Magnetococcus sp. PR-3: one gene and its partner. The protein of the gene in region 2 interacts with the protein of the main gene of each other region in a pairwise test. Links are inferred from orthologs where the notes say so. Each region holds a gene or a part of one and is shown on either strand. Other genes may lie near its edges.

What was found.
Region 1: the proteins of V5T57_RS19735 (region 2) and ndk interact in binary tests that used the Escherichia coli proteins (3 or more experiments, as listed by UniProt). The link is inferred for Magnetococcus sp. PR-3 from one-to-one orthologs.

The regions. Positions count from the first base shown.
Region 1 is NZ_JBAHUQ010000021.1:93,838-109,186, forward strand. What follows is about bases 6,118-8,972. They hold ndk (nucleoside-diphosphate kinase), read right to left. Parts: upstream 7,831-8,972; coding sequence 7,405-7,830; downstream 6,118-7,404. Other genes in these bases: rlmN (dual-specificity RNA methyltransferase RlmN), read right to left, coding at 6,178-7,248; V5T57_RS13125 (hypothetical protein), read left to right, coding at 8,201-8,972. Also shown: V5T57_RS13080 (ATP-binding protein), read right to left, coding at 1-726; V5T57_RS13085 (phosphate ABC transporter substrate-binding protein), read right to left, coding at 723-1,568; thiosulfate oxidation carrier complex protein SoxZ, read right to left, coding at 1,826-2,161; V5T57_RS13095 (thiosulfate oxidation carrier protein SoxY), read right to left, coding at 2,217-2,693; V5T57_RS13100 (FCSD flavin-binding domain-containing protein), read right to left, coding at 3,041-4,321; V5T57_RS13105 (c-type cytochrome), read right to left, coding at 4,344-4,985; V5T57_RS13110 (DUF302 domain-containing protein), read right to left, coding at 5,126-5,704; more of V5T57_RS13125, read left to right, coding at 8,973-9,031; V5T57_RS13130 (TolC family protein), read left to right, coding at 9,532-10,833. UniProt on the Escherichia coli protein: Major role in the synthesis of nucleoside triphosphates other than ATP. The ATP gamma phosphate is transferred to the NDP beta phosphate via a ping-pong mechanism, using a phosphorylated active-site intermediate.
Region 2 is NZ_JBAHUQ010000050.1:18,892-28,434, forward strand. The notes cover bases 1,592-4,390. They hold V5T57_RS19735 (5-formyltetrahydrofolate cyclo-ligase), read right to left. Parts: upstream 3,387-4,390; coding sequence 2,796-3,386; downstream 1,592-2,795. Other genes in these bases: rny (ribonuclease Y), read right to left, coding at 1,592-2,683; V5T57_RS19745 (cell division protein ZapA), read right to left, coding at 3,746-4,030; V5T57_RS19750 (cell division protein ZapB), read right to left, coding at 4,093-4,335. Outside these bases: V5T57_RS19720 (outer membrane lipoprotein-sorting protein), read right to left, coding at 1-155; V5T57_RS19725 (hypothetical protein), read left to right, coding at 476-1,027; more of rny, read right to left, coding at 1,133-1,591; V5T57_RS19755 (tetratricopeptide repeat protein), read right to left, coding at 4,737-8,147; V5T57_RS19760 (B12-binding domain-containing radical SAM protein), read left to right, coding at 8,472-9,543. UniProt on the Escherichia coli protein: Involved in the removal of 5-formyltetrahydrofolate.

The DNA of each region.
Region 1 (15,349 bases), on a different replicon or contig from region 2:
CGTGGGTAGTTCGCGCCCCCAAGGGTTAGGGGATGTCAGTAAGTTCTGAAAAAAATGGGTTAGTCTGGAGAGGGGTCGATTAAGTTTAAATTCCATAATCGCCAAAGTAATAAGCACTGTGGCAATGAGAATCGCAGCTAATAGAATCAACGTTTGAGATAAATTTTCAGATAGCATCGTCAAACGACGCATCTCCATTGAAGCCAAGGCTTTAATTTGGCCCGAGAGTATATCCAGATGACGGTTATAATTACTCACAACAACTTGTAGTTCTGAAATTTTGGAAGGGTCCTTTTCGACACCTTCAACGTAAGCTGCAGAAATTGACAGAACTTTAACCAAAAAACTTCGATATTGAGTACGTATGGCAGACCATGTTTGGCGTAAATCCTTACGTAAAGCCAAGCTTTCTGTAACCTTGGGCAGCCCCTTGTCGAGGTTGGTATCCATATAAATTAATAAACGGTTTACTTGGTTCGCATCTCTCGCTGCATCCAGCAGTAGGAGCTCGTTATTAAGAAGCATGCTTTGCATCGCAAGGTTCTCGGTGCTATTAACCAAATTTCGTATTTCGCTTATCTCTTCATGGATATGTAATGCATGACTGGTCAAACGCCCCATTTCTTGAGACCATTTTTGATACATCTGATAGCTAAGGCCAGTCACAACCAGTACCGTCACCAGCAACAGGGTAAAGCTAAGGTGTAAAGCTCGGCGTATGGTCATGGGAATGACCCCTTCGCGGGGGACTCTTCGGGCGCTGAGGTTAGAAAGGCATGTTCAAGAACCAATTTTCGCCGCTCTGGTGTTTGCATATAATTTAAAAAGCTTTGAGCTTTTTTTGAGGGTTCGCCCAGTGTAATTAAATTTAATTTGCGGCTGTAAGGGTAGGCGCCATTTTGAAGGTTATTAACAGAGGGTACGTGGTTATCAATGGTAAGCATGCGTATGTTAAGCCCTCTATCCATGGCAATAATTGCTGAACCTATGGATACATAGCCAATGGCATAAGGGTCTGTACCAACAAGTACGAGCCCTTCCGTATTGGAGCCGACCTGGTAGGTATCTGAAGAGAGTTTTTGCAACCCCATAAACGAATCGAATAATTTACGTGTGGAGCGCCCAGTACGTTTGGCAATTCTTTGAATCGTTCCTGCTTTTCCGCCGACCTCCTGCCAGTTTTGAATGTCTCCTTCAAAAATACGCTTAATTTGCTCTTTAGAGAGTTCATTGATCTCTTGAAATTTATTAATAATGACAACAATGGCATCATGTCCAATGGTCAATGTCTGTAGCCCAGCCTGACGTTCTTTGTCGGTCAGAGATCGTGAAACCATGCCAATATCTACATGACGGTTTAGGGTCTGCTGTACGCCAATAGAGGAGCCTCCTCCATAGACATGAATATTCATACTGTATTCTTCAGAGAACTGGCGTGCTGCGGCTTTTACAACGGGCAAAATAGTGCTAGACCCTGAAATACGCAGGGGTAAGGATTGTGAAAAAGCTGCTGTACACACGCAGAACGTGCTGAGACAGCATATGATGCGTAGCCATCTGAGATCCATGCATACCCCATGAACTGTATAAAGGTGCCCTTTTTGTTAGATTTTTTAGTTTAACGTATCTGTAGGGTTGGGTGTATCTGATAATGCTCAAGAAAGTGTGTAATTTAGAGGATTTATTAAGGAGATAAGTCCGGCACATTTAAATAAGAAGAGAGGAGGGGAGATGAAAAGAAGATTTTCAGGGGAAGAACAGTACAATATAAGCATGAAAAAAGCCGCCCTAAGGCGGCTTTTAACAGAACATCCAAACCTGATCGTTAAGCGACTTTCAGGTTGAATTTTCCAGTCCAGGACTCACCCTTATTATCGGTCCAGGTTACTTCAACAGGACCGGCTTTGGTTGCTTTCATTTTAAAAGCATAGAAGGGGTTCTTGGAAACGCCACCAGTCCAGTCAGCTGAAATGATTTTGTTGCCCAGGTACGTTACTTCTACCTTAGCCACATGGTGCGCTGCTACCGTTTCACCAGTTGAGCGGTTCTTACGGAAACCAGATTCCATAGGGTGCTTGATCAAGGTTTTGATCTCTACAGTAGAGCCAGCTGCTACGGGCTTACGGGGACCACGAACCTTGGGTTTGCCGATCTTAGCCATGTTCACTCTTCCTCATCTAAACGTTGGCACGTGTGTGTGGGGGGGCAGACAGGAATTAACCTGCGCAACCGCCTTCAGCCACGTTGATCTTCTTAACAGCGGCATACAGCTTGCCGGTGTTGGACTTGGCAATAACCCGCAAAGGTGATGTCTTCGCCATTTTAATGCGGATTTCAAACTCGACCAGACCAACTTCTGGTTTGAAGTCAAAGGTACCAATGAAAGGGGCAGGGTTGTTATCAACAAAAATACCCACGGTCTCAATGTAGTTGCCAGGCTCCATAGCATGATCAACTTTAATCGGCACACGAACCAGGGATCCGTTTTCAGCAGTATCGGGCGAACCCAAAGTAACTTTACCTTCCATCACATCACTGCTGCCCATGTGCTCCTTAATGGAGGCCATGACATCACCAGCAGCCCAAGAGGCGCTAGGCATGGCAGAAACAGCAGCAGCACCCAGGCCAACAGCACCTGCGGTACGGAAGAAACCACGACGGCTTACGCCCATTTTTCCCTCCTCGGTTCCCATAAACGGATCTCCTAATCATTCGATCTCTTAAACAGACCTTTTCGAAAAAGGCCTCGTGAATACACTTGAAACCACCCAAAGAGATTACCAAACCGCAACCGGGCTCTCAAGCATGATCCACCTGTTTTCTCCATTCCTGAATGAATATTTTGTAAAATTGACAGTACAGTGACAATAACGCGACGGACATGTGCTAAGTGTGATCTATGCCATGAAAATAGCTGTGGAATATTTACTTAAAAACAGAGTGGGTTTGTGAGAATAAAACAGAAAGTATAAAGGCGTTGGGTATAAAAAAAGCGGAGTCCCGAAGGACTCCGCTTTTACAACCAGCAAAGCAAGCTTGCTTAGCCGAAGGTATCGCGCATAATGCTCTGATACCATGACTCAGCATAGTAAGCTTCTTGCTTACGGAAAGCCTTAGAGGCTTTACCGGGGGAGAGACCCTTGGATTTACCAATGATCTTGCCATCCTTATAAGCTTTAACAACAGCCACAGAGATGCCGTACTCAGGAGAGAGCAGGCTGTAGCAGGTGTTAACATAAGAAGGCATGGGTGCAGGCTTGCCCTGGAATGCAGCAAGAATAGCCGCAGCAGCAACTTTAGCCTCGGAGTTCGCAGCGTAACCGGACTTAGGCAGACCGGAAGCGATGCTGGAGTCACCAATGACATAGACGTCCTTGGCAATCTTAGACTCGAAAGTCTTCAGATCAACAGGGCACCAGCCAGACTTGTCAGTCAGACCAGATTTAGCTGCAATGGCGCCGGCTTTCATGGGAGGAATGATGTTCACGCAAGAGCTTTGGAACTCATCCATATCGGTGAAGACAGTCCCAGTCTTGGGATCTACCTTGGTTACCTTACCACCCTCACCACCGGGTACCCACTCAATGTACTTGGGCTCGTAACCGAGTTCTTTCCAGCCACCACGGAACAGGCCGAACTTAGAGAACTTATCTTTAGGATCAAGGATAAGAACTTTTGAGTTAGGCTTGTTCTTCCGCAGGTAATGAGCAACCAAAGAAGCACGCTCATATGGCCCAGGAGGGCAGCGGAAAGGGTTGGTTGGGGGAACCAGGATGAAGGGCTCGCCATCTTTCATAGCGTGCAACTTATCACGCAGCAAAGTGGTCTGAGGACCAGCTTTCCATGCGTGAGGCATCATGGTCTCGGAAACTTCTTTGGTCAGACCCTCAATGGCGTCATATTTGAAATCAACACCGGGGGACAGGACCAACTTGTCGTACTTGAACTTTCCACCTTTGGTGGAAACGGTCTTAGAGCCAGCATCAATGCCGGTGACCATATCGATCACAACATTTACGCCATGCTTTTTCAGACCTTCATAACCCCATTTCTGAACTTCCAGATCACGCATACCAGCGATCACAGGGTTGGACAGAGGGCAGGAGTAGTAGTACTTGTTCTGCTCGATCAAGGTCACTTTGACCATAGGATCGGCCATACGGATGTATTTGGCGGCAACAGCACCACCATAACCACCACCTACAACGATCACATGTTTACCATGGTGACCAGCAATGGCAGGAGCAGCTACACCCGCAGCACCGACGGCGGCAGTCGCACCAGTTGCTTTAATAAAATGACGACGTGTCAGCTTGGACATACTTAAGTCTCCTCTTCCCCGCTTATTTCTGGCTTGCGTAGAAATGGGCAATGGCCTCGAGCTCTTCCAGAGAAGCTTTTTTCATACGCTTCTTCATCTTCTTGGGCTGAGGAACCTTAATGTCAGAATTTTTGTAATCCTGCATTTTGATCAGCAGGTAATCCTGCCATTGACCCGCCACGCGAGGCATGTCGTCTTCGGTGCTACGACCGTTGTCTTCATGGCACTTGCCGCATTTGAAGGACTTGTGCAACTTCGCACCCTTAGCTGCCAGCGCGTCATCCACCTTGGTGTAGGGGGTGCCGGTTTTCATGCTGAGCATGGGGTTGTCGATGTTGTTGGCCCATTTTTTAGCGCTTAGGTATTTAGCAATGGCCATGATCTCTTCATTGCTGTAACCCTTAGCGATACGATCCATAATGGTCGCAGGGCGCTCACCGGATTTGTACTCTTGCATCATTTGAACTAAATGAGCAGCGGGCTGACCAGCAATGGTAGGCATAGCAGGACCAACGGCAACACCGTTGGTACCATGACAACCAGCGCAGGTATCAGCCAGAGCAGAAGCAGGAATCATATCAGCGCGAGCATCCGCGCTCATCATCATCCCACCTGTTACCATGGCTGCCGCCAAGAGCAGTGTCTTGATCTTGTTATGTTGCATCTATCCCTCTCCTCCCGTACAGGAATGGCTAGGTAGGCCCTTATTGGCGGGCCAAGTTTATATCGACCCCTTTTGAAGGGTGTCGACGTGTAAAAAAACTGCTGGAAACAGTATTCCAACCAAAATAAAGCCGGGGTGGCTTAAAACTCCCCTTGTGCCGCCCCTTGCATGATCTCCTGAAGTACGCCGCTCACACGCATAGCTTCTTTTTTCAGCTCTGCGGGTAGCTCACGTCCACCATAGATCATCATGTCCAGATTCATGGAGTAAAGGCGGATCTTACCGTCCTTACCTTCAACTACAGAAATCCGGCAAGGCATAAAACCGGTATATTCATCCCGGTAATCTGCCATCATCTTACCTACACGTGCGTCACAAAATGACATGAATGAAACGTGACGGTAAGGTTTACCTGTGACCGCTTGAACCTGTTTGTAGAAGGGTGCTTCCCCAACAAACAAGAAGTTGCGTGCCGCAGCTAAGCTTTTCAACGATTCTTTTACATCTTCAACCGTGATGTCCTCTTCCACTTCCACCATCCACATCATGGCAACGCCAGGATCTTTGGACTCAAGAAGGTCAGAAGCAAACTTCATGTACATTTGCTGATAGCCGGGATCAAACTCGGCCAGATCAGGTGCAATTTTGGCGTAGCCGTAGAGACCACCCGCTACGGCGACGGCTCCAATGAGAGCCAACAGGTTACGCAAGAATCCCATGGATAGACTCCATCCTTACAAAATTAAGAGGGTATACCTGCCGCCCCCCCGACGGCACCTGAACAATACGATACACCTTGTTCGAAAAGGTGTCGCACATTAACCTTCCTCTATATAAGGAAAACCTTATTATGGAAGGAAAAATCGATTTATCTTGTCCTTTTTAAATGGGGATTGCAAGCGCAATTTCATAATAATTATATACCCCATTTCACAAATCAACGAATGTGCATATAAAATATACTTTCTCTAGGAATTCCCATAAATTACAGGGCTATAGGCGGTGGCAAAGCGGCGGATGACTATCGAAGCAAAAGTGGCTAGACATGACGTATGGGCAGGGCGCATGTTTGGTTGTTTAAAGTTATATATTTAACTATAAAAAACAACTCAGTAGTTATACGCAGATCTTTATGTGAGGGACTGTTTCTGGCCTTTGGATTTTAGCTAGGTAGGATGTCGGATTTATGAAGTTAGACGTCTTTAGGTGCTCTTTCACGGGTGCCGATTACGGCACCTTTTAGCTGACCACACGCGGCATCAATATCTTCTCCGCGTCGGTCCCGAACTACGGTCACGTAACCTGCGTCGCACAAAATTTTCTGGAAAGCCCGTATACGTGGCATGGCGCTAGGCTGATAGGGTACGTTGGGCCATGGGTTGAATGGAATCAAATTGATCTTAGAAGGAATGTCCTTCAGAAACGTGGCCATAAGGCGGGCGTCTTCATCGGAGTCATTAACCCCTGCAAGCATAACATACTCCCACGTGACACGGCGTCCGGATTTTAATGGGTAGCGTAATGTGGATTCACGTAACGCTTGCAGGTTGTACTTTTTATTTAAAGGGACCAGTTCATCACGAAGCTCATCCCGCACAGCATGCAGGGATACAGCAAGGTTAACGCCCAATTCATAACCGGCCTGTTCCATCTTCGGAAGTAAGCCTGCGGTGCTTAGTGTCACTTTGCGCGTGCCAAATCCTAACCCTGAATCTTCAAGAAGAATTAAAACAGCATCGTGCACTGCACTGTAGTTGTATAAGGGTTCACCCATGCCCATTAAAACAATGTTGGTGACCCGTTTTTCACGTTTGTTTAATTCAGTACGGGCAAAAAGAACCTGTTGAACAATTTCAGATGTCGTCAGGTTTCGAGCAAAACCCTGGGCGCCGGTGTGACAAAAAGGGCAGCTAAGGGTGCAGCCGACCTGAGAAGAGATACATAAAGTCCCACGTCCATCTTCTGGAATATATACAGTTTCAATCTGTTGCCCATCTGCCATGCGTAACAGCCACTTTTCTGTTCCATCCTCACTCACCTGATGTTGAGAGACAGCTGGGCGCAGAGGGCTGGCAACTTCAGATAGCTTGGCTCTAAAGTCTTTAGAGAGGTCGCTCATCTGGTCAATCTCTTCAGCTAATTTTACATAGAGCCAAGACCAGAGCTGTTTGACACGAAAAGGCTTTTCCCCCCACTGCTCAACAATTAACTGGGTTAGGTTCTCACGTGTTAATCCCGTTAAATCTATAGAGGGGGTAGGCATTAGATGTTCTCTTATCGGTCCATGGTTGGGGGGAAGGGGCGTTTGATGAGGAGTGTGGGGATTGGTCGGGTGGAGCTCTTTCAACAAAGAGGCAACCTTTTTTGGGTAAAGCCAGCAGCCTCAATAATTGAGGCTACTGGCTTTAAGCCTCGCATCTTAGCGGTCACACAACTCGGTGCCACTGAAGAAGTATGCCATTTCCTGCGCAGCTGTCTCGGGGGCATCAGAACCATGCACGGCATTGGCATCAATGCTTTCAGCAAAATCAGCACGAATGGTTCCGGCAGCAGCTTCTTTAGGGTTGGTTGCACCCATGACTTCGCGGTTCTTAAGAATCGCACCTTCACCTTCAAGTACCTGTACAACCACTGGGCCTGAGCTCATGTATGCACAAAGATCATTATAGAAGGGGCGCTCTTTGTGTACTTCATAAAACTTGCCAGCAACAGCAGGGGTCATACGGATCATCTTAGCCGCAACAATACGCAAGCCAGCTTTTTCAAAACGGGATTGGATCTCACCAATTACATTTTTAGCAACAGCGTCGGGCTTGATGATGGAAAAAGTACGTTCAATGGCCATGGGGTTTCTCCTCTTAAGCGTGCCTGAAAGGCGTTTATGGGGTGTATGTCACAGTCCTCATGTTTTTGCTAGAGGAGTGTGATGCAGCATCTTACGGTATAAAACACGCTCAACAAGTTAAGATGACAAGGGAAATGTCTGGCAATAATCCCCGAAAATCTGACTTGGTTTTGGTGCCTCTACCGGTGGTTGCTATGCAGAGTGTGGCGAGGGTAGCAATTGGTTGGTGGGTTGCCAAGCTCTTTATCCTCTAAAATTGGCCTTTATTGTAAAAAAAGCTAAGAGGCTCTGTTTTGGAACCTGACTTGCTTGTAATGACAGCTGGCTGAAACTTACCTGAAATGAACCATTTCTGTTTGGAATGTGACCCATGCTTAACATGCTGAAAATATGTACTTCTGCATTTGCCTATATGTTGATCTCACTTTTGGGTAGTCAATCTGTTGTCGCTGCCCCTGTTTGGTTTGGGGGAACTTTTACGGGTGATATTGTGATGTACAATCCGGAAAAACCGGATCAAATCGCTAAAGGTAAGCTTTTTGTGGGTCAGATGAAGCTTCGTGCAGAGGGGACGGTTGGTGAGCAAACCCGAGCACTGATTATGGATATGGAGAAAGGGCAGGTTTGGACCCTCGATCCTGATAAAAAACGCTACCATGATGGTCCTGGCCGTGCTCCCATGCCACCTATGCCCGATTTAACGATACTTCCGAGTGATGATGATCATCCTATGTGTGGTAAAGACAAGCCCGCGCAGTGCTTGTTAAAAGGTGAAGTTGAATTAGATGGCGTTAATGCCCATTTATGGGAAATTTCCATGAAGCAGCGTGGGCGCGTCGTTCTGATGCAGCTGTGGGTGGATCCTAAGCGTCGTGTGGTTTTAAAATATGCTTTTGATAAAGGGCCGACCTTACACCGTAAATTGGTTGAGGTTCGTCATGTACAGGGGCGTGCGACCGAAAAGTGGGTTTTTACCGAGCAGATGGGGCGTAAAAAAAGGGTGAGTGAACAGTGGGTCGATGCCAAGCTCTACCTCCCCGTGCGTATGGTGCAAAACGGGCAGATTACCGCAGAAATTAAAAACATTAAGGAAATGATTCCTAACGCAAATCAATTTTTGTTGCCAGAAGATTATAAGCGGGTGGTGGCCAAGCCTAAAGGGCGCAACCCAAAGCAAGATAAGGCAATGAAGTTTCATTAACGTAACCTATGATATGGTTCGAAGAGTGTTATACGAACCATACTTAGTAAGTAGATTGCTTTTATGTAGAAAAAAAAATGGCTTTCGTAGAGAGTGTGAGCGGATTTAGGTGGATTACTCTTGTTCGAAAGACGATACGATTATATCGGGCTGCTTAAGCTGACGGTGGGTAGGTTGACGGTGCCGCAAAATCGGACCAATTTTTTATATGTGCGGCTGATTTGAAACTCATTTGGATTCATCTTGTTATGCAGAATGGGGCCGAGGGGGTGGAGCATGCTGGAATAAGCTATTTTTGTGAGTGGTGTGATAATGCCGCTTGCTGTTGAAAAATAAAAGAATCTTTAGGGCGACAAGGGATGGGTCTTTCCTGCAAATTTATATGGATTGACCTTTGCAGCCGCTTTTGTTACCAAGTTAGGGTTGCGCAAATTGGCCACGAGCCGGATTAGACCATTGCCAAATGGCACTGAGAAATCACGAAAAAAAAGGTCTGTACCATGCTTTTCAAACGTTTTGTTAAACACGCTGTCGTCGTCGGCGTCGCATCAGCCTCTATGGTTGGGGTGGCGCAGGCCAACGATCTGCCTGAGCTTTTACGCGGGCTGATCCAAACCAATGCGGAAGTTAAGGCCGCAGCCGCCAACCGAGATGGTGCTCAGAGTGATCTGCGTTCATCCAAGGGAGACTGGTTCCCCACCGTCACACTGAACGGTAAAATGGGCCATGAAGGTACGAACTTCGGTGCTACACCGAGTACGGGCGCCAAATCCAGTCAGTGGAAGTTCAGCTTTGAACAGAAGCTGTGGGATTTTGGTAAGACACAAGCAGATATCAGTGCTTCTCGTTCAGATGCAAGTAAGAAGAATATTGCACTGGAAGAGAAAGTGCAGACTGTTCTGCGTAGCGGGGCCAACGCTTATGTAGAGCTGGTCGCGGCTTATACTGTGCTTGAAAATACCAAGTCTATTGAGCAGCGCGTTAAAGATCAGACATCTTCCGAAATGCAGCGTCTTTCTGCTGGCGGTGGCCTGCGTAAAGATGTCTTGCAAAGTGAAGCTGCACTGAGCCGTGCTAAGGAAAAGCGTCTGAAGGCTGAACTTAAACTGTCGCGTGCTCTTAATGAGTACCGTCGCTGGTTTAATGTTGTGCCTGAGAACCTCGCTTCTCTCAAGCCTGTCCAAATCACAGCAGAAATTCCTGCCATGGAAGATATGCTCAGTGGTTTGACCAGCAGCAACTTAACCCTCAAAAAGAGCGCTAAAAATGTAGAGAAGGCCAAATATGACCTTAAATCTACCCGCTCTGATGGTTATTTTCCTGAGCTCAAGCTGACCGGCAGCTATACCTTCCAAAATGACATGGGCGGTACCGCTGGTGCAGATGAGGACACCTCATTCCTAGTTGAAATGGATATGCCATTCAACCTAGGTCTTGCGGCTGTTCATGATGTGAACTCTGCCCGCTCAGCTCTGGTTGCCCAGCAAGAGACGCTGGATAATGCCCAGGACAAAGTGGAAAAAGTTCTGCGCAATGTCTACCAAAAGCTTATTACCCACCAAGAGCTTGTTAGCCGCTATGAAGAGAGTGTGCGTTTGAATGAGCACTTCTTGATGCTGGCCCGCAAAGAGCGGAAGCTTGGTGGTGGTCGCTTAAGCTCTCTTCTCGATATCCTCAATGCCGAGCGTAAAGTGATTGATGCAAATTCGGATTTGCAAGAATCCAAAGCTGAAGTTGCCATGGCAAAAATTGAGTTATTGGAGATTGTGGGGCAACTCACACCAGATCTGTTTACGCACTAAACAGAAAACGCGCAAAAAAAGCATGTACAGCCTCGCCCTTGGGCACATTTGTGTCCAAGGGCTCTTTGTGGCATGCAACAAATGCGCGGCACAAGTGACATAGTTTAGGGATGATCACAAGGCCGGTACTTAAACAGGCTAAATTAATTGCGATTATCTTTAAGAGATGACAGCCGAGCACAACGGGAATAGGGGTCTGTTGTTAAGACCCCAATATAGGACTCACAAAATAAGAGTCCATTTTTAAGCAAGGCCGTCATGGCCAGCTAGACATCAAATTCTATCGTCTATCATCATCGACGATTGATACCGGTAACATGGTTCAGGGGGCTCCTGATTATGAGCGAACAGACTGGGCAGAACGATATGGCTAACAACGAAGGTGAAATCCTTCTAGCTCAAGCTAATACACTTAACCCAGGTTCTACTGCTGGCAATTCGCCTGGGCAGCAGGGCAGCGCAGGGCAGAGTAGTGGAGTCCCTAACCCTGACGGAGCGGTGCAGCCAGGACAGCCAGGACAGCCAGGCGGAAACCAGCCAGGTAACCAAGGGCAAGGCCAAGGGGAGGGGAGTACTAACCCCAATGCCCTAGGTGCAAATGCACAGGGTAATGCGCTTGGCAAAGGTAAAAAGAAAACTGATGATGATGATGATGACCAGAACCTTCTTGGTGAAGGCGAAGGTGATGGCACAGGTGATGGAACCGGTGATGGTACTGTGGCTGGCCCCTCCACAGGTACTGATACAACGACCGGTACAGTAGCTGGCGAAGGTGCAGGCGACGACGGCACAGGTGATGATGCAGGCGACGACGGCACAGGTGATGACACACAAGGTGCTGGCGATGGCGGTGCTGGCGATGGCGGAGCTGGAGACGGCGGAGCTGGAGACGGCGGAGCTGGAGACGGCGGAGCTGGCGATGGCGGAGCTGGTGATGGCGGTGCTGGCGATGGCGGTGCTGGAGACGGCGGAGCTGGAGACGGCGGTGCTGGCGATGGCGGAGCTGGAGACGGCGGTGCTGGCGATGGCGGAGCTGGAGACGGCGGAGCTGGTGAAGTCCAGGGTGCTGGAGACGGCGGCACGGGAGAAAGCCAAGGTGCTGTTGATGATGCCGCTGGAGCAGCTGATGGTACGGATGCAGGTGCCGATACCGATGCAGGTGCCGATACCGATGATGCCGACGAAGATGACGCTGCCGACGAAGATGATGCTGCAGATGAAGATGATGCTGCAGGCACAGATGATATGGCAGATCTCAGCGATGTCTCTTCAGCTGGTGATACGGGCAGTACGGAAGGCTCCGGTAGTTTGGTTGAAGAGCAGGGTGACCAACCCAGTGAACTGGATGTTGTTTCCAGTGAAGCTGAAGATGCCGCTGCACTTGCAGATACGGGTGAAGAGGAAGAAGAAGAGCCAGCTGAAGAGGAAGAAGAAGACGATCCTCTTCCAACCACGCTTGATGTCTCCTCAAGTGGTGATCTGGCTGATATCGTTATCCCAAGCTATATCGACTATTTGAACCTTGCTGTGGGTGTTACGCTTACCACCAGCTATACCACGCTCAATACATCTGGTTTAATCGGCTTTACAGGCACATCTGATGTCACAGTAGCAACCAACACCGTAGATACAACAACCGGTGCTAAGGTTGTACTGACAGATACCGCCACAAACCTAAATGCCATTACAGATACTGAGTTACGTCAATGGGCGACCAATGGTGTTAATGCCATTGAAGTAACCGATGGTACTTTTGCCATTGATGAATACACCGCTGAGCTCTTTTTGCTGACGGTCTCAGGAACGGGTGCCGTTAGCATTTCTGATTCTTCTGATCCAGATAGCGCCACCTCCACACTCTATGGCACATCCGGTGACGATACCATCTCGGGTGATGCCGATGCCGATACCATCTATGGCCAAGCTGGTACGGATGTCCTCTCCGGTAATGCTGGTGCCGACATTATCTATGGTGGTGCAGGCAACGATACCATCAATGGTGGTGCAGGCAACGATACCATCTACGCGGGTGATGGCGTTGATATCCTCTATGGTGGTGATGGGGATGATACCTTTACGTTTTACACAGGTGATGTAGAAGCGGGTGAGGCAACCATTATTTATGGTGGTGATGCCAGCACAGACACCAGCACCACAGATACCATCTATATTGCCAGCAACAGTGTTGACTTCACTGGTGCGACGATCTCCGGTATTGAATACTTTAAAATTGAAGCTTCCCAGACGCTCATCATTGATAGTGATGAGATTGCTGGTGACAGCATTCAGATCCAAGATGGTGATTCTGGTACCGGAACACTGCAAATTGTTCTGCAAACAGATGGTGATGATAGCTCAAACCTTTCCAACATCACCCTGTTTACCGGCGGAAGCACAACCATCCAGTTCAGCGTAACCGCTAAAACGGATATCACAGGTTTGTCCCTGGATAGCACAAACAATGCTTATACCCTGACAAGCAGTGGTAGTGGCCAGTTGTTGCTGACCGATGATCAAGCCACCCAGTTTAGCAGCCTGACTTCTGATACAACCATTTATGGTATCAAAGATAGTGTTGCGACGATCACGTCGAACTCCAATAGTTTTGTTGCGGGTTCTGCAGATGTCAGCGTGACAGATGTGGTCACCATGGCTCAGCTCTCCGCCATTGACCAAATGACGACAGGTACCATTACCTATGGTACAGGTATCAAAGATACAGCCTCAGCTTTAGTCGCTAATACCAATAGCTATGTATCTGGTTCGTATGATGTATCGGTTACGGATGCGGGTACGGTTGCTGAACTTTCAGCCATTGATGCAGACACCACAGGTACGGTGACCTACGGTTTAGGTGTGAAGGATCAGGCCTCTGCTCTGGCTGCGAACACCAACAGCTATGTGACGGGTTCATATGATGTTTCAGTCACGGATGCGGGTACGGTCGCAGAACTCTCCGCCATTGATATAGACACGACAGGCACTGTGACTTATGGCCTTGGTGTGAAGGACCAGGCTTCAGCCCTGGCCGCCAACACCAATAGCTATGTGACCGGCTCTTATGATGTCTCCGTCACGGATAACGCTTCTATTGCTCAGCTCTCTACAATTGACGCTGCAACTTCAGGTACCGTGACCTATGGTGCTGGGGTTGAGGACAATATTGCGGCCGTGTTGGCCAACACCAACAGCTATGTCACAGGTAGTTACGACGTATCTATCACCGATGTTGTGACGATGGCAAACTTGTCAGCTGTTGATCAGATGACAAGTGGTACGGTGACCTATGGTGTTGGTGTAAAGGATAATGTTTCTGCCCTTACCGCGAATACCAATAGCTATGTGACGGGTTCTTACGATGTGTCGGTGACAGATCTGGTCACGGTCGCTCAACTATCCTCAATTGACTCGGCTACTTCCGGTACCATCACCTACGGTACGGGTTTAAAAGATTCAGCTTCAGCTTTGGTTTCAAACACCAATAGCTACCTGACCGGTGCTATTGATGTGACCGTTTCCGATATGGCAACGCTAGCTGAGATGTCCGCGATTGATGCCGCTACCACCGGTAGTGTGACCTTTACCAAAATTGCTGATTCAGCATCAAATCTGGTAGCAAATGTCTATAGTTATATCAGTGGTGCCGTTGATGTATCGGTCACGGATACAGCGACTGTTGCCCAGCTTTCAGCCATTGATAGTTATACAACAGGTACCGTGACATACGGTGCAGGTCTCAAAGATCAAGCTTCAGCACTGGCGAGCAATACCAATAGCTATGTGACCGGTTCTTATGATGTATCGGTTACGGATGCCGGTACAGTTGCAGAACTCTCCGCAATCGATACGGCTACGCTAGGTACGGTAACTTATGGTGTAGGTGTGAAGGATCAGGCCTCGGCACTGGCCGCCAACACCAACAGTTATGTGACGGGTTCATATGATGTGTCAGTAACCGATGCAGGTACGGTTGCAGAACTCTCATCCGTTGATGTCGCCACGACAGGAACCGTGACTTACGGGCTAGGCGTTAAGGATCAAGCCTCAGCCCTAGCAGCCAATACCAACAGCTATGTGACCGGCTCTTATGATGTATCGGTTACCGATGCAGGTACGGTTGCCGAGCTCTCTGCTGTCGAAACAGCCACCAGTGGTACCGTAACCTACGGTCTGGGTCTGAAAGATCAAGCCTCAGCACTGGCTGCGAACACCAACAGCTATGTAACGGGCTCTTACGATATCTCTGTGACAGATGCGGGTACGGTTGCAGAGCTCTCCGCTATTGAGACGGCCACCAGCGGGACGGTGACTTACGGTCTGGGTGTTAAAGACCAGGCCTCAGCTCTGGCGGCTAACACCAACAGCTATGTGACCGGTGCTTACGACATCTCGGTTACCGATGCCGGTACGGTTGCAGAACTCTCTGCCATTGAGACCGCGACGAGCGGTACGGTCACTTACGGCCTGGGTCTGAAAGATCAGGCCTCAGCTCTGGCCGCGAACACCAACAGCTACG
Region 2 (9,543 bases):
TCGATATTCCAATAATATTCACACTCAGATGGCTGTAGCATGCCAATGACTTCACGCAAACGTTCGGTTGCCGTGGGCGCAGCCCACACAGGAGCGGACACAAAAAATGCCGCGGCAAACAGACTCAACCCATTGAGCAAGAATCGATTATTCATATTAGCCTTCCCAACCTAACGCCTGTAACTGCAACCACAGACATCCATGCATGTCATATTGGCACAATTCCTTCAAGAACCTCATGCAAGAACCCTATGTCCTCTCTTTACAATCGGCTAACATAAGCAAGAGGATAATAAAAAATCACACGGACAGACACTTAGCCCATCGATTTTTTTTTAAAAGCAGCGGGCTTAAACAAAGATGATTTGACGGCATGCAAACTATCGCCATTATCATAGCCACACTTTCGTTGTGGTTTCTTCTCCTTAAACTGGTGATCACCCCGTGGTATCGACGCCAAAGGGTGATGAATAGTATGGGCCTATGTCGCCCCCACCCTATCGCCACGCTTCCTTCTGAGTTTGATCGTACCATTAATGTGTCCAGCCACAGCAAGGCAGAGCAGATTTATCAGGTCAATCTACACACCATGACCTGTAGCTGCCGACGCTATAAACAGTATCGGGGTCTGTTTCCTAAAACAGATATCCACAGGCTTTGCCGGCATCAGCGCCGTCAGTTAATTGAATTGAATGCGCTGGAGTACTTTGATGAGATCACCCAGTGCATCATTCAAAATGGCATTAAAGACCGCTGCTACAGCACCATCTCTATCGGCAAATCCAAGGCGATTATTGGCTATCACCCCAGAAATCCGTTTGTACGGTTTTATATGCCAACCCAACTGGAAGAGGATCCGCCACGCGGACCCTTTACAGGACCCTGCCAAAAATTTGTGTACAACACCACACAAGAGAGCTGGATCTACGGCGACCTCCCCCCTATGGAGGAAGAGGTCAATGCCACCATCTCCCGGTTTATGGATAAAGCGCAAAACGAACGTAAAAAGAAGCCCCCCCAGAAGTAGTTTAAAGGTAGAAGTTCTTTTGAGCCCACACGATAGATCGCCAACAAAAAAGCCTCCATGGTCGACCATGGAGGCTTTTTTTAAATGGGCAGCTATTAGAGGGGCTTAACGTGCAACCTCAGAAGCCCGCATCTCTCGGATGACGGTTACTTTGATCTCACCCGGGTAGGTCATTTCAGACTCCACCTGCTGGGCAATTTCTCGTGCCAATAACATGGAACCTTCATCGTTTACCCGATCGTATGAGACCATCACCCGCAACTCACGCCCCGCCTGAATGGCATAGGCCTTCTCGACACCTTTAAAGTCTGTGGCAATACGCTCCAACTCTTCCAAGCGCTTGATATAGGTCTCTACATTTTCACGTCGAGCACCCGGGCGCGCCGCAGACAGCGCATCCGCTGCATTGGTGAGCGGACCATAAACAGAGTTGGGCTCAATATCAAAGTGGTGTGACCACACAGCGTTGGTGACGATCTCATTCTCTTTGTATTTCTTACACAGCTCCCCGCCCAATACCGCATGGCTACCTGGATTATCATGATCCACAGCCTTACCAATATCGTGCAACAAGCCACAACGGCGGGCGACCTTACCATCCAGCCCCATCTCCTCCGCCATAATGCCCGCAAAGTGCGCAACCTCCACCGAGTGCGCCAGCACATTTTGTGTATATGAAGTCCGAAACTTCAACGTACCCAAAAGTTTAACAATTTCAGGGTGAATATTGGTGATACCCACATCATAAATCGCCTGCTCACCCGCTTCACGAATCTCTTGATTAACCGCTTTACGGGCTTTACGCACCACCTCTTCAATGCGGGCAGGGTGAATACGACCATCCCCTACCAGCTCTTCCAGAGCACGACGGGCAACCTGACGACGTACGGGGTTAAAGCCGGATACCACCACAGCTTCGGGGGTGTCATCAATAATCAGGTCACATCCCGTGGCGGCTTCTAACGCTCGGATATTGCGCCCTTCACGCCCGATAATACGACCCTTCATCTCATCCGTCGGCAGCTGAACCACAGAGACGGTACGGTCCACCACAAACTCACCTGCAAAGCGCTGAATAGCACTACAGATGACCTCTTGGGCTTTTTTCTGGGCGTGGGTCCGGGTATCATCCTCAATCTGTTTCAACTGACGGGATGCCTCATGCCGTGCCCGTTCTCCAAGCTCTTCCTGAATACGGTTCTTGGCCTCTTCACGGGTTAAACCCGCAATCTCTTCAAGCTTTTCATCGGCCTGCGTCACCAACCCCTCATAGTGCTGCTGACGGTCGGCAACTTTAGCCTGTTCTTTATCTAAATTACTCCGGCGCTGGTCCAGCTCTTGGTCGCGCCGATCAGCCTGTTCGACCTTACGATCCAACTGATTTTCGCGCTTATCCAACCGTTTTTGGTTACCTTCGACCTCTTCCCGGCGCCCTTTCAGTTCAGCTTCCAACTCCTCACGGATCTGGATGCGCTCCCCTTTCATGGCCAACTCCACCTCTTTAACGGCGTTTTTGGCCTGTTCCTGAGCTTGATTCTGCAACAACGTAATACGGGCATCCCGCTCATCCAGGGCCTGTTTGCTCTGGTTGCGTAGCATCGCAAAGACACCGCCCGCGCCCAAAATCAAACCGACCACCAACAGAATGATATCCATAAAGGGTTCTCTCCAAACATAATCGCCCGCTGCCAAGCAGGGACGTCAGGTCATCATTAAAGCATACCAAAACAAGGCATGCACAAGGGCTCTACTGAGCCCAGAGGGCAGATTACTCTGCCGCATCAAACGAATACCACCCACACTCCGTCACCACGGCATCCAGGGCAATATCATGCGGTTCCTGGGGCAATTTCTCAACCCGCTGCCCCTCAAAAGCCAACCCCAACAAGAAGGGGCGCTGTCTACTGTTTGCCAGCGTTTGATCATAGTAGCCCCCTCCATACCCCAGACGCCCACCCAGGGCATCGAATCCAACCAGAGGCAACACCAACAGATCAATACCAAGCAAACCTACGGTTTGAGGCACATCATCAGCTGGCTGAGGGATACCATAACGCCCATGCGCCAAGCTTTGGCCTACCTCATGGCGACCAAAGCGCATGACCTTCTCCGCCCCCATCAACATAGGGAGGTAGAGCACTTTACCGCCCACCCACACCGCTTGGAGCAGTGCTGACGTGTCAAGCTCACCACGTACCGAGCAGTAGGCCCCCACCGCACCCGATTGTTTAAATTGGGGGTGGCTGACCAAATGCTTTACCGCTGCAGTACTGGCAAGCTCTGACGGCTGATCATCTTGAGCTTGCCGCCAAGCCAACAGCTGATGACGCAGCTCTGCTTTATGCGCAGCATGAGTCACAGACGCAGAATCCTCACGATCAATGATATCTATCGGGTAAACACGGAAAGAGGCAGGAGTACAACTTACAACGACGGGCCAACAAACAGCTGTAATGCGTTATACCCAACCAGGTACAACACACACCTGACAGCGCCATGACCATTAAGTCATGGATTGCCAAGATTCCATCCAACACCCCCAGGGTACCGTTAGAGACAAGCTTCTTGAACCCGTTAGCTTACGGTGGCAGCCCGAATAACCGCTTCTGGTGAACCACAAGAGGTTCTCGCTCCACGGTCAGTGCAGGCCACCCGGGTTCAGAAGTATCGGCTCAGGAAGTCTGTACTCCTCACAAATACCCCAGGGGATCTGGATAGTTACTCAGCCAAGATCTGATCACTGGCCTCGATAAGGCGTTGGATCCGACCATTGGCCAACTCTTTGTTACCTTCACTCTGCTGGCGCAGCTGGAAATAGCGATCTGCGATCTGTAGCGCAGCCATGAGCGCCACACGATCGGTGGATGCTGCACGAGATTGACTGCGCAGCTCCTCCACCAGAGTTTCCACATATTCCGCCAGCTCATGCACATAATCGTTGCCGGTATCGGTACGCAGCTTAAAGTGCTGCCCCAAAATCGTTACTTCAATCATCTCTGCCATGGGTCTTGCCCTTGATGCCTATCAGTGTCCACTTAATGATCGTCACACCTAACCCACAGGGGTTAGTCATGATCCTCAAAGCGGGAGAGCAGGCCTTCAATGCGGCCCATGGTTTGATTGCGATCTTGTTGCAACCCTTCAACTTTCTGCTTCAGCTTGGCCGTAACATCACCAACCCGTGCCAGCTGTTCTTCCCGTTCCCGCACCCGCTCTTTCAGGGCATGGTTTTCACTTTTTAGCGTCCGGACAGTTTCGGCCAGCGCGTTCCAACGCTCCTCCAGAGCGCCCAGGAGCTCCTGATCCATCTGTTTCCTCCACCAAGCGGCAGCCTTCGACTATGGTCGCCACCGGTTAACTGTCACAAACCAAGCATGGCCAAGCCACACCTAATTAAGTAAAAAACCAATGGTGCTGTACACCTAACTGCATGGTGCCGCACCTACTTTCAGAACCCAACCTGCCAAGCAGGTTTGCCTCTATACAACCAAACAGACCACACCGTACCCGCACCTGGAAGCCTGACTAACAGGACAAAACACCGAGTCCCTGGCTCAACAGAAAGGTGGCTGTTTTAGGATTTACCCTTAACCAAATATTAAGCGCTATGAAAAAGCGCTGTCAAGCACCCAAAACCTTTTGGTGGACAGGTTTTTATGATGCCGACAACCAAAACTCAAACAACAGTAAAGTCAAGTGAAATCGACCGCTATCCTGTCGATTTTTCCAGACCTTTCTCCACAGCTTCCAATAGCCCCGTATCTGCTAGAATACGTCGAGCAAATGTATGGTATGAGAAGGACTGGGCAATCTCATAAGGGTCCTTTTTGGGTTTTTGACTGAGCACATGCAACAGATCGGCCTTGGTACGGAAAAAAAGCAGCTGCTCATCCCAATGGGGTTTACTGGCAAATGCCCGATGATCATTAACCACCGGCACGGCCCCACAAGCTGCAATTTCTGCCGTGCGTTGACTATTGACCATATGGATTTGAGGCGACAACGCATAGCGCGCCTCGTTGTAGAGCTGAATTAAACGCGACCCTTGCATGGCGACCCCTTTAAAATACGGGGCTACCACCGGGTCTTTTTCCCAACCATAGCCATAAATCTCCACCTCATACGGCAACTCTGGCGCCAGCTCACAAAGCCAACGTACGGCCATATCACGCACCGCATAGGGATAGACATACTCACAGATGCGAACCGGCTCTAAACCCCGCTCCAGGGCCATTTGATGCACCATATCGGGGGCAATAGCCTGCCCCGCCTCACTGGCAGCTACAAACTGCTCAATCAAAGCTACTTCATTTTCATCATGCAACCGCAAATTCTTAGCGTATGCCGTACCCACAAAAATAATTTTACGGCGCTCTTCCCAGGGCTTATAACGCTTAAAGGTATCCAAATCCACACAAAACCCTTGGGACTTGGGGTTGGCGTAACCTGTTTTTTTAATCATTTCATCCAGGTACGGCAAAACCGAATAGACCAGATCTCGCGGCCGCCAAGGGAGAGGTTGACCCTTGCTTAAATCGGCCAAAGGATCCTGATACCACACCACATTCCAGCGGTCAGGATGGTAGTATTCGTTGGTTGCCCAGTTGATACTCAACACAATATGGGGATTAAACTCCTTCATGGCTGAAAACAGATCCAGCGCAGTCAGATCTTCTTTAAAATCCCGGCCAATGAGAAAATGCACCTCACAACCAAGCGCTTTAAAAGCCTGGATCAAGCGTGCAGAGGCATACTGCATAACGGTCGTCATACGGGAGGCCGCGGCAAAGACACGTACCGGCCCCTCATCAACAGCCCTGGGTGCGGTATTCACCAACTGCTGCAAAACCACCGCGGCCCGCCGCCCTTGCGCCAATTTAACCTGATCTAGCAGTTCTGCAACCTCCTTAGCTTTAGCCACCTGCGCACGATCACTTGGATCAAAAGATACTTGAGCAGGGAGCCGCAACATCGGCCTGGAGAAGTAGTGACTAATTTTATCGGTTATGGCCAGCAGATGGGGCAAATCACTGCGGGGCAAGGAAGCGCCTTGGTAAAAACAGAGCTGAGGCAGGGAAATAGAGGTGGTATGGGCAACCTTAATCTGTTTTTCAGCCTGCGCTAAAGCAGCTTCTGGCGTTAAAAAAAACAGATCCTCCACCGGTTGCTCTACAAAAACATCACTTTCCAAGCGCCAGTGATTCATGAGCGTAAAAGCCCAATTCTTCTGTACCTTCTGCCCAACTGCATCGTAATAGCGCAACAAAGCAGCATAGACAATGGCCTCTTGCGGCAGCAGCTTCATGAGCTGAAGCAGGTACCCTTCACACAACTTGGGCACAGGGGTTCTATATTGGAGGTAAAGGTTAGCCAAACCAAGCAAGGTTGCATGATGGTTGGCATCCAAACTCAGTATGCGCTTAAAAATAGCTTCTGCCTGTTCAACTTTTTCCAAAGCCAAATAACACTCTGCTAACCCCTGTAAAAACATGAGCATATCCGGCTTTAGCTGGACGGCTTTTTCTAACCACGGCAATGCGGCCTCATACCGCTTTTGCTGCTGAGCAACTTCACCCAAAATAAAAAGGAGCTCGGGTTGGTTGGGGTAGCGCGCAGCCAAAGCCTCTAAACCAGCCACCCCCTCTTCATAACGACCTTCTTGAATTAAAGCATTTTTTTGCTGAAAGAGCGCTTGATGTTCAGGTGCCATATCACTCAACTGGATAACCTGCTGCGCATCAGCCTGTTTGACAGGGATCTGATCCATTAACCACTGTGCAAAGGCATAGATCGCCTGCCCTTCTGAAACCGGCAAGCCTGCATAGGGGAACCAAACCCCACCTCCAGGCCATGCACCTAAGGGGAGCATTTTAAGGGTTCGATCTGGCCGCTTCTCTAATTGTGCCACAGGTTCACGCATGGGCTCCAAACACAGCCTACTTTCAAAAGGCAATATTTGAGGAACAGGCAGGTCCAAAGCCTCACCATCCCACCACACCATCAAATGTGGCAGGATTTGTTCAACTTGCTCAAGGACCATCCGTAAATCCAGCACACTCAACGGCTGCTGCTCGTGGCATATGCTCACGTCAGCTTGCTCAGAGAGCAACAGAGCCAATTTCTCGACTCCAGCAAAACTGGGGTGTTGCTTTGAGCAGACCAATAGAATGCGCGGCATCTCGTCTTGCCCATAACCATCACTAGGCAAAGCGGCCAAACGTGCAAGAATTTCTGCCGCCTGCTGTTTGCGTATGGCCTGGGCAGTCGTAAATTGATCAATCAGAGAAAAAGCTTGGCGTAAGTGCGTCCGGTCATCCCAGTTCAATACAAACCGTTCAGGCCCCCGCAAAGGGGTCTTACTGTACCGTTCAACGATGGTGTCCTCCTCAATCTCAACCACATCGGGCCGCTCTTGCTGCGGCTGATCGGGCTGAGACAACACCATCAACAGTTGCGATGCCGTACCCCCACAAGGGGTGACAACCTGCAACGCAGGCTCAGAGCTGTGTGCGAGTTGGGACTGATCCAGATAAAACAGATCCAATGGTTGGGCAGGCGGGATAGTCTGGACGGCATGCGGTAAAAAGTGCCGCTGCATATCCTCAATCAAACGTCCACGTAACGGCACACCCAGCAGATGGGACAAGGGAATAGCCAGGGTGTAAAGGGGCGCCCAATCCGGTGCTTGCATCAACCCTTTTTGTAACGCTTGTACAGCAATATCCATTTGGTACAGTAAAAGATGTGCACACGCCTTCAACATCTCGACCAAGCCTGGCTTTGTCATTTGGTGACTCAGCAATTGGCACAGCATAAGTGCTTTTTTTCCTTGGCCTAAATGAATCTGCACCATGGCCTTGTGAACCATCACGGTACTTTCCAGCTCACCCCACACCATCGACTTCTCAAAACAAGCCAAGGCCTGTTCAAACGCACCGTCATGAAGCAGCTTCCAGCCCAACAGATGCTGCACCACCGCATGATCCGGATTGGAAGCCAACCAAGCCTCACACGCTTCACCCAAGGCTTCGGATGAATCTGCATGGGGAAAAAGTTGCTTTGCAACTTCCTGCATGGCAACAACATCCCAAGCCATAACTGGCGCTAAGTTCTTATTCATCAAACACTTCCCATCTAAATAAGGGCTTGCATTACCTGCACCTTCACGGCTAAAGATTGCAAAATTGAGACCTACCACCTATCACACTAGATTCATCATGCTGAACTTGATAAAATGAGGCCAAATTAGTCTCACTTCACAAACCCTTCTATTACAATAGGATAAAACCACACACCTGGATGCATCCATGCCTATGGCAAAGCCTTTGCATCCAATAGAAGGTGGACATGTAGTGAGGCGGATGACAGCCCCACCCCAAAGGGTTGTCTCCTGGCGGAACAACGGCCTTTCTGGCGGAAGGCCTTAAAATAAGGAATAAAACCCATGCGTCATGTTAAGCGGGTTATGATTACCATGCCAAACACCTCTTGGCTGGGAAAGCGTCTGTGGGTCGTCCCGCCCTATACCCTGGGTATTCTCTCCGCAGTGGTGGATCAAGAGCGTTATGAGGTAGAGGCACTGGACCCTCACCTGGGCAATCTATCCATCGACCAAACGGTCGACCGTATCATGGACTTTGCCCCAGAAGTGGTTGCACTGACCTGTATGTCTTTGGAGTACGCACAGAGCTTTCATGCCCTTGCCCAGGCGATTAAGGAACGCGCACCAAAAGTTATACTGCTATTAGGGGGGGTCTATGTGACCACCTCTGTGGATTTGGCCATGCGTGACAAGGTGGCTGATTATGGTGTTATGGGGGAAGGTGAAGAGCGCTTTCCGCAAATATTAGATATGCTGGATCGGGGGGAAACCGATTTTTCAAAGTTTGACGGCATTGCTTATTGGCAAGATGATAAGCTCGTGGTAAATGACCCTGTCGCCTATGTCAAACCCCTGGATACCGTCCCCTTCCCCGACTATCAAAAAATGCGCTTGCCTGAGTATTTTAACGTTAATAACAGCTTCGGCAACGTTATGAATGCGCGCTATGAGCCCTACGTGCTGACCTCGACCAGTCGTGGTTGCCCGTATGACTGCATTTACTGTAGCACCCACTCGATTGATGGCAGCAAGGTACGCCTGCGCTCCGCAGAAAACGTTCTTGAAGAGATTGATATCCTCTACAACGATTATGGGGTTAAGGAGATTCTCTTTCTGGATGATAATCTCATTATTAACCGGAAACGTTTTAAACAGATTCTACAGGGGTTAATCGATCGGGATTATGATCTGTGGTGGAAATCTCTTAATCTGGCGACCTTCCTACTAACGGAAGATATGTTGGAGATGATGAAGGAGGCCAAAACCTACCAGCTGATTCTCCCCATTGAGTCGGGCAATCAGCATGTGCTGGATCATATTCTCAAAAAACCGCTCGATCTAAGAAAAGTCCCACCCTTGGTGAAAAAAGGCAAAGAGCTTGGGTTTGAAATTTCAGCGGACTTTATTATCGGCT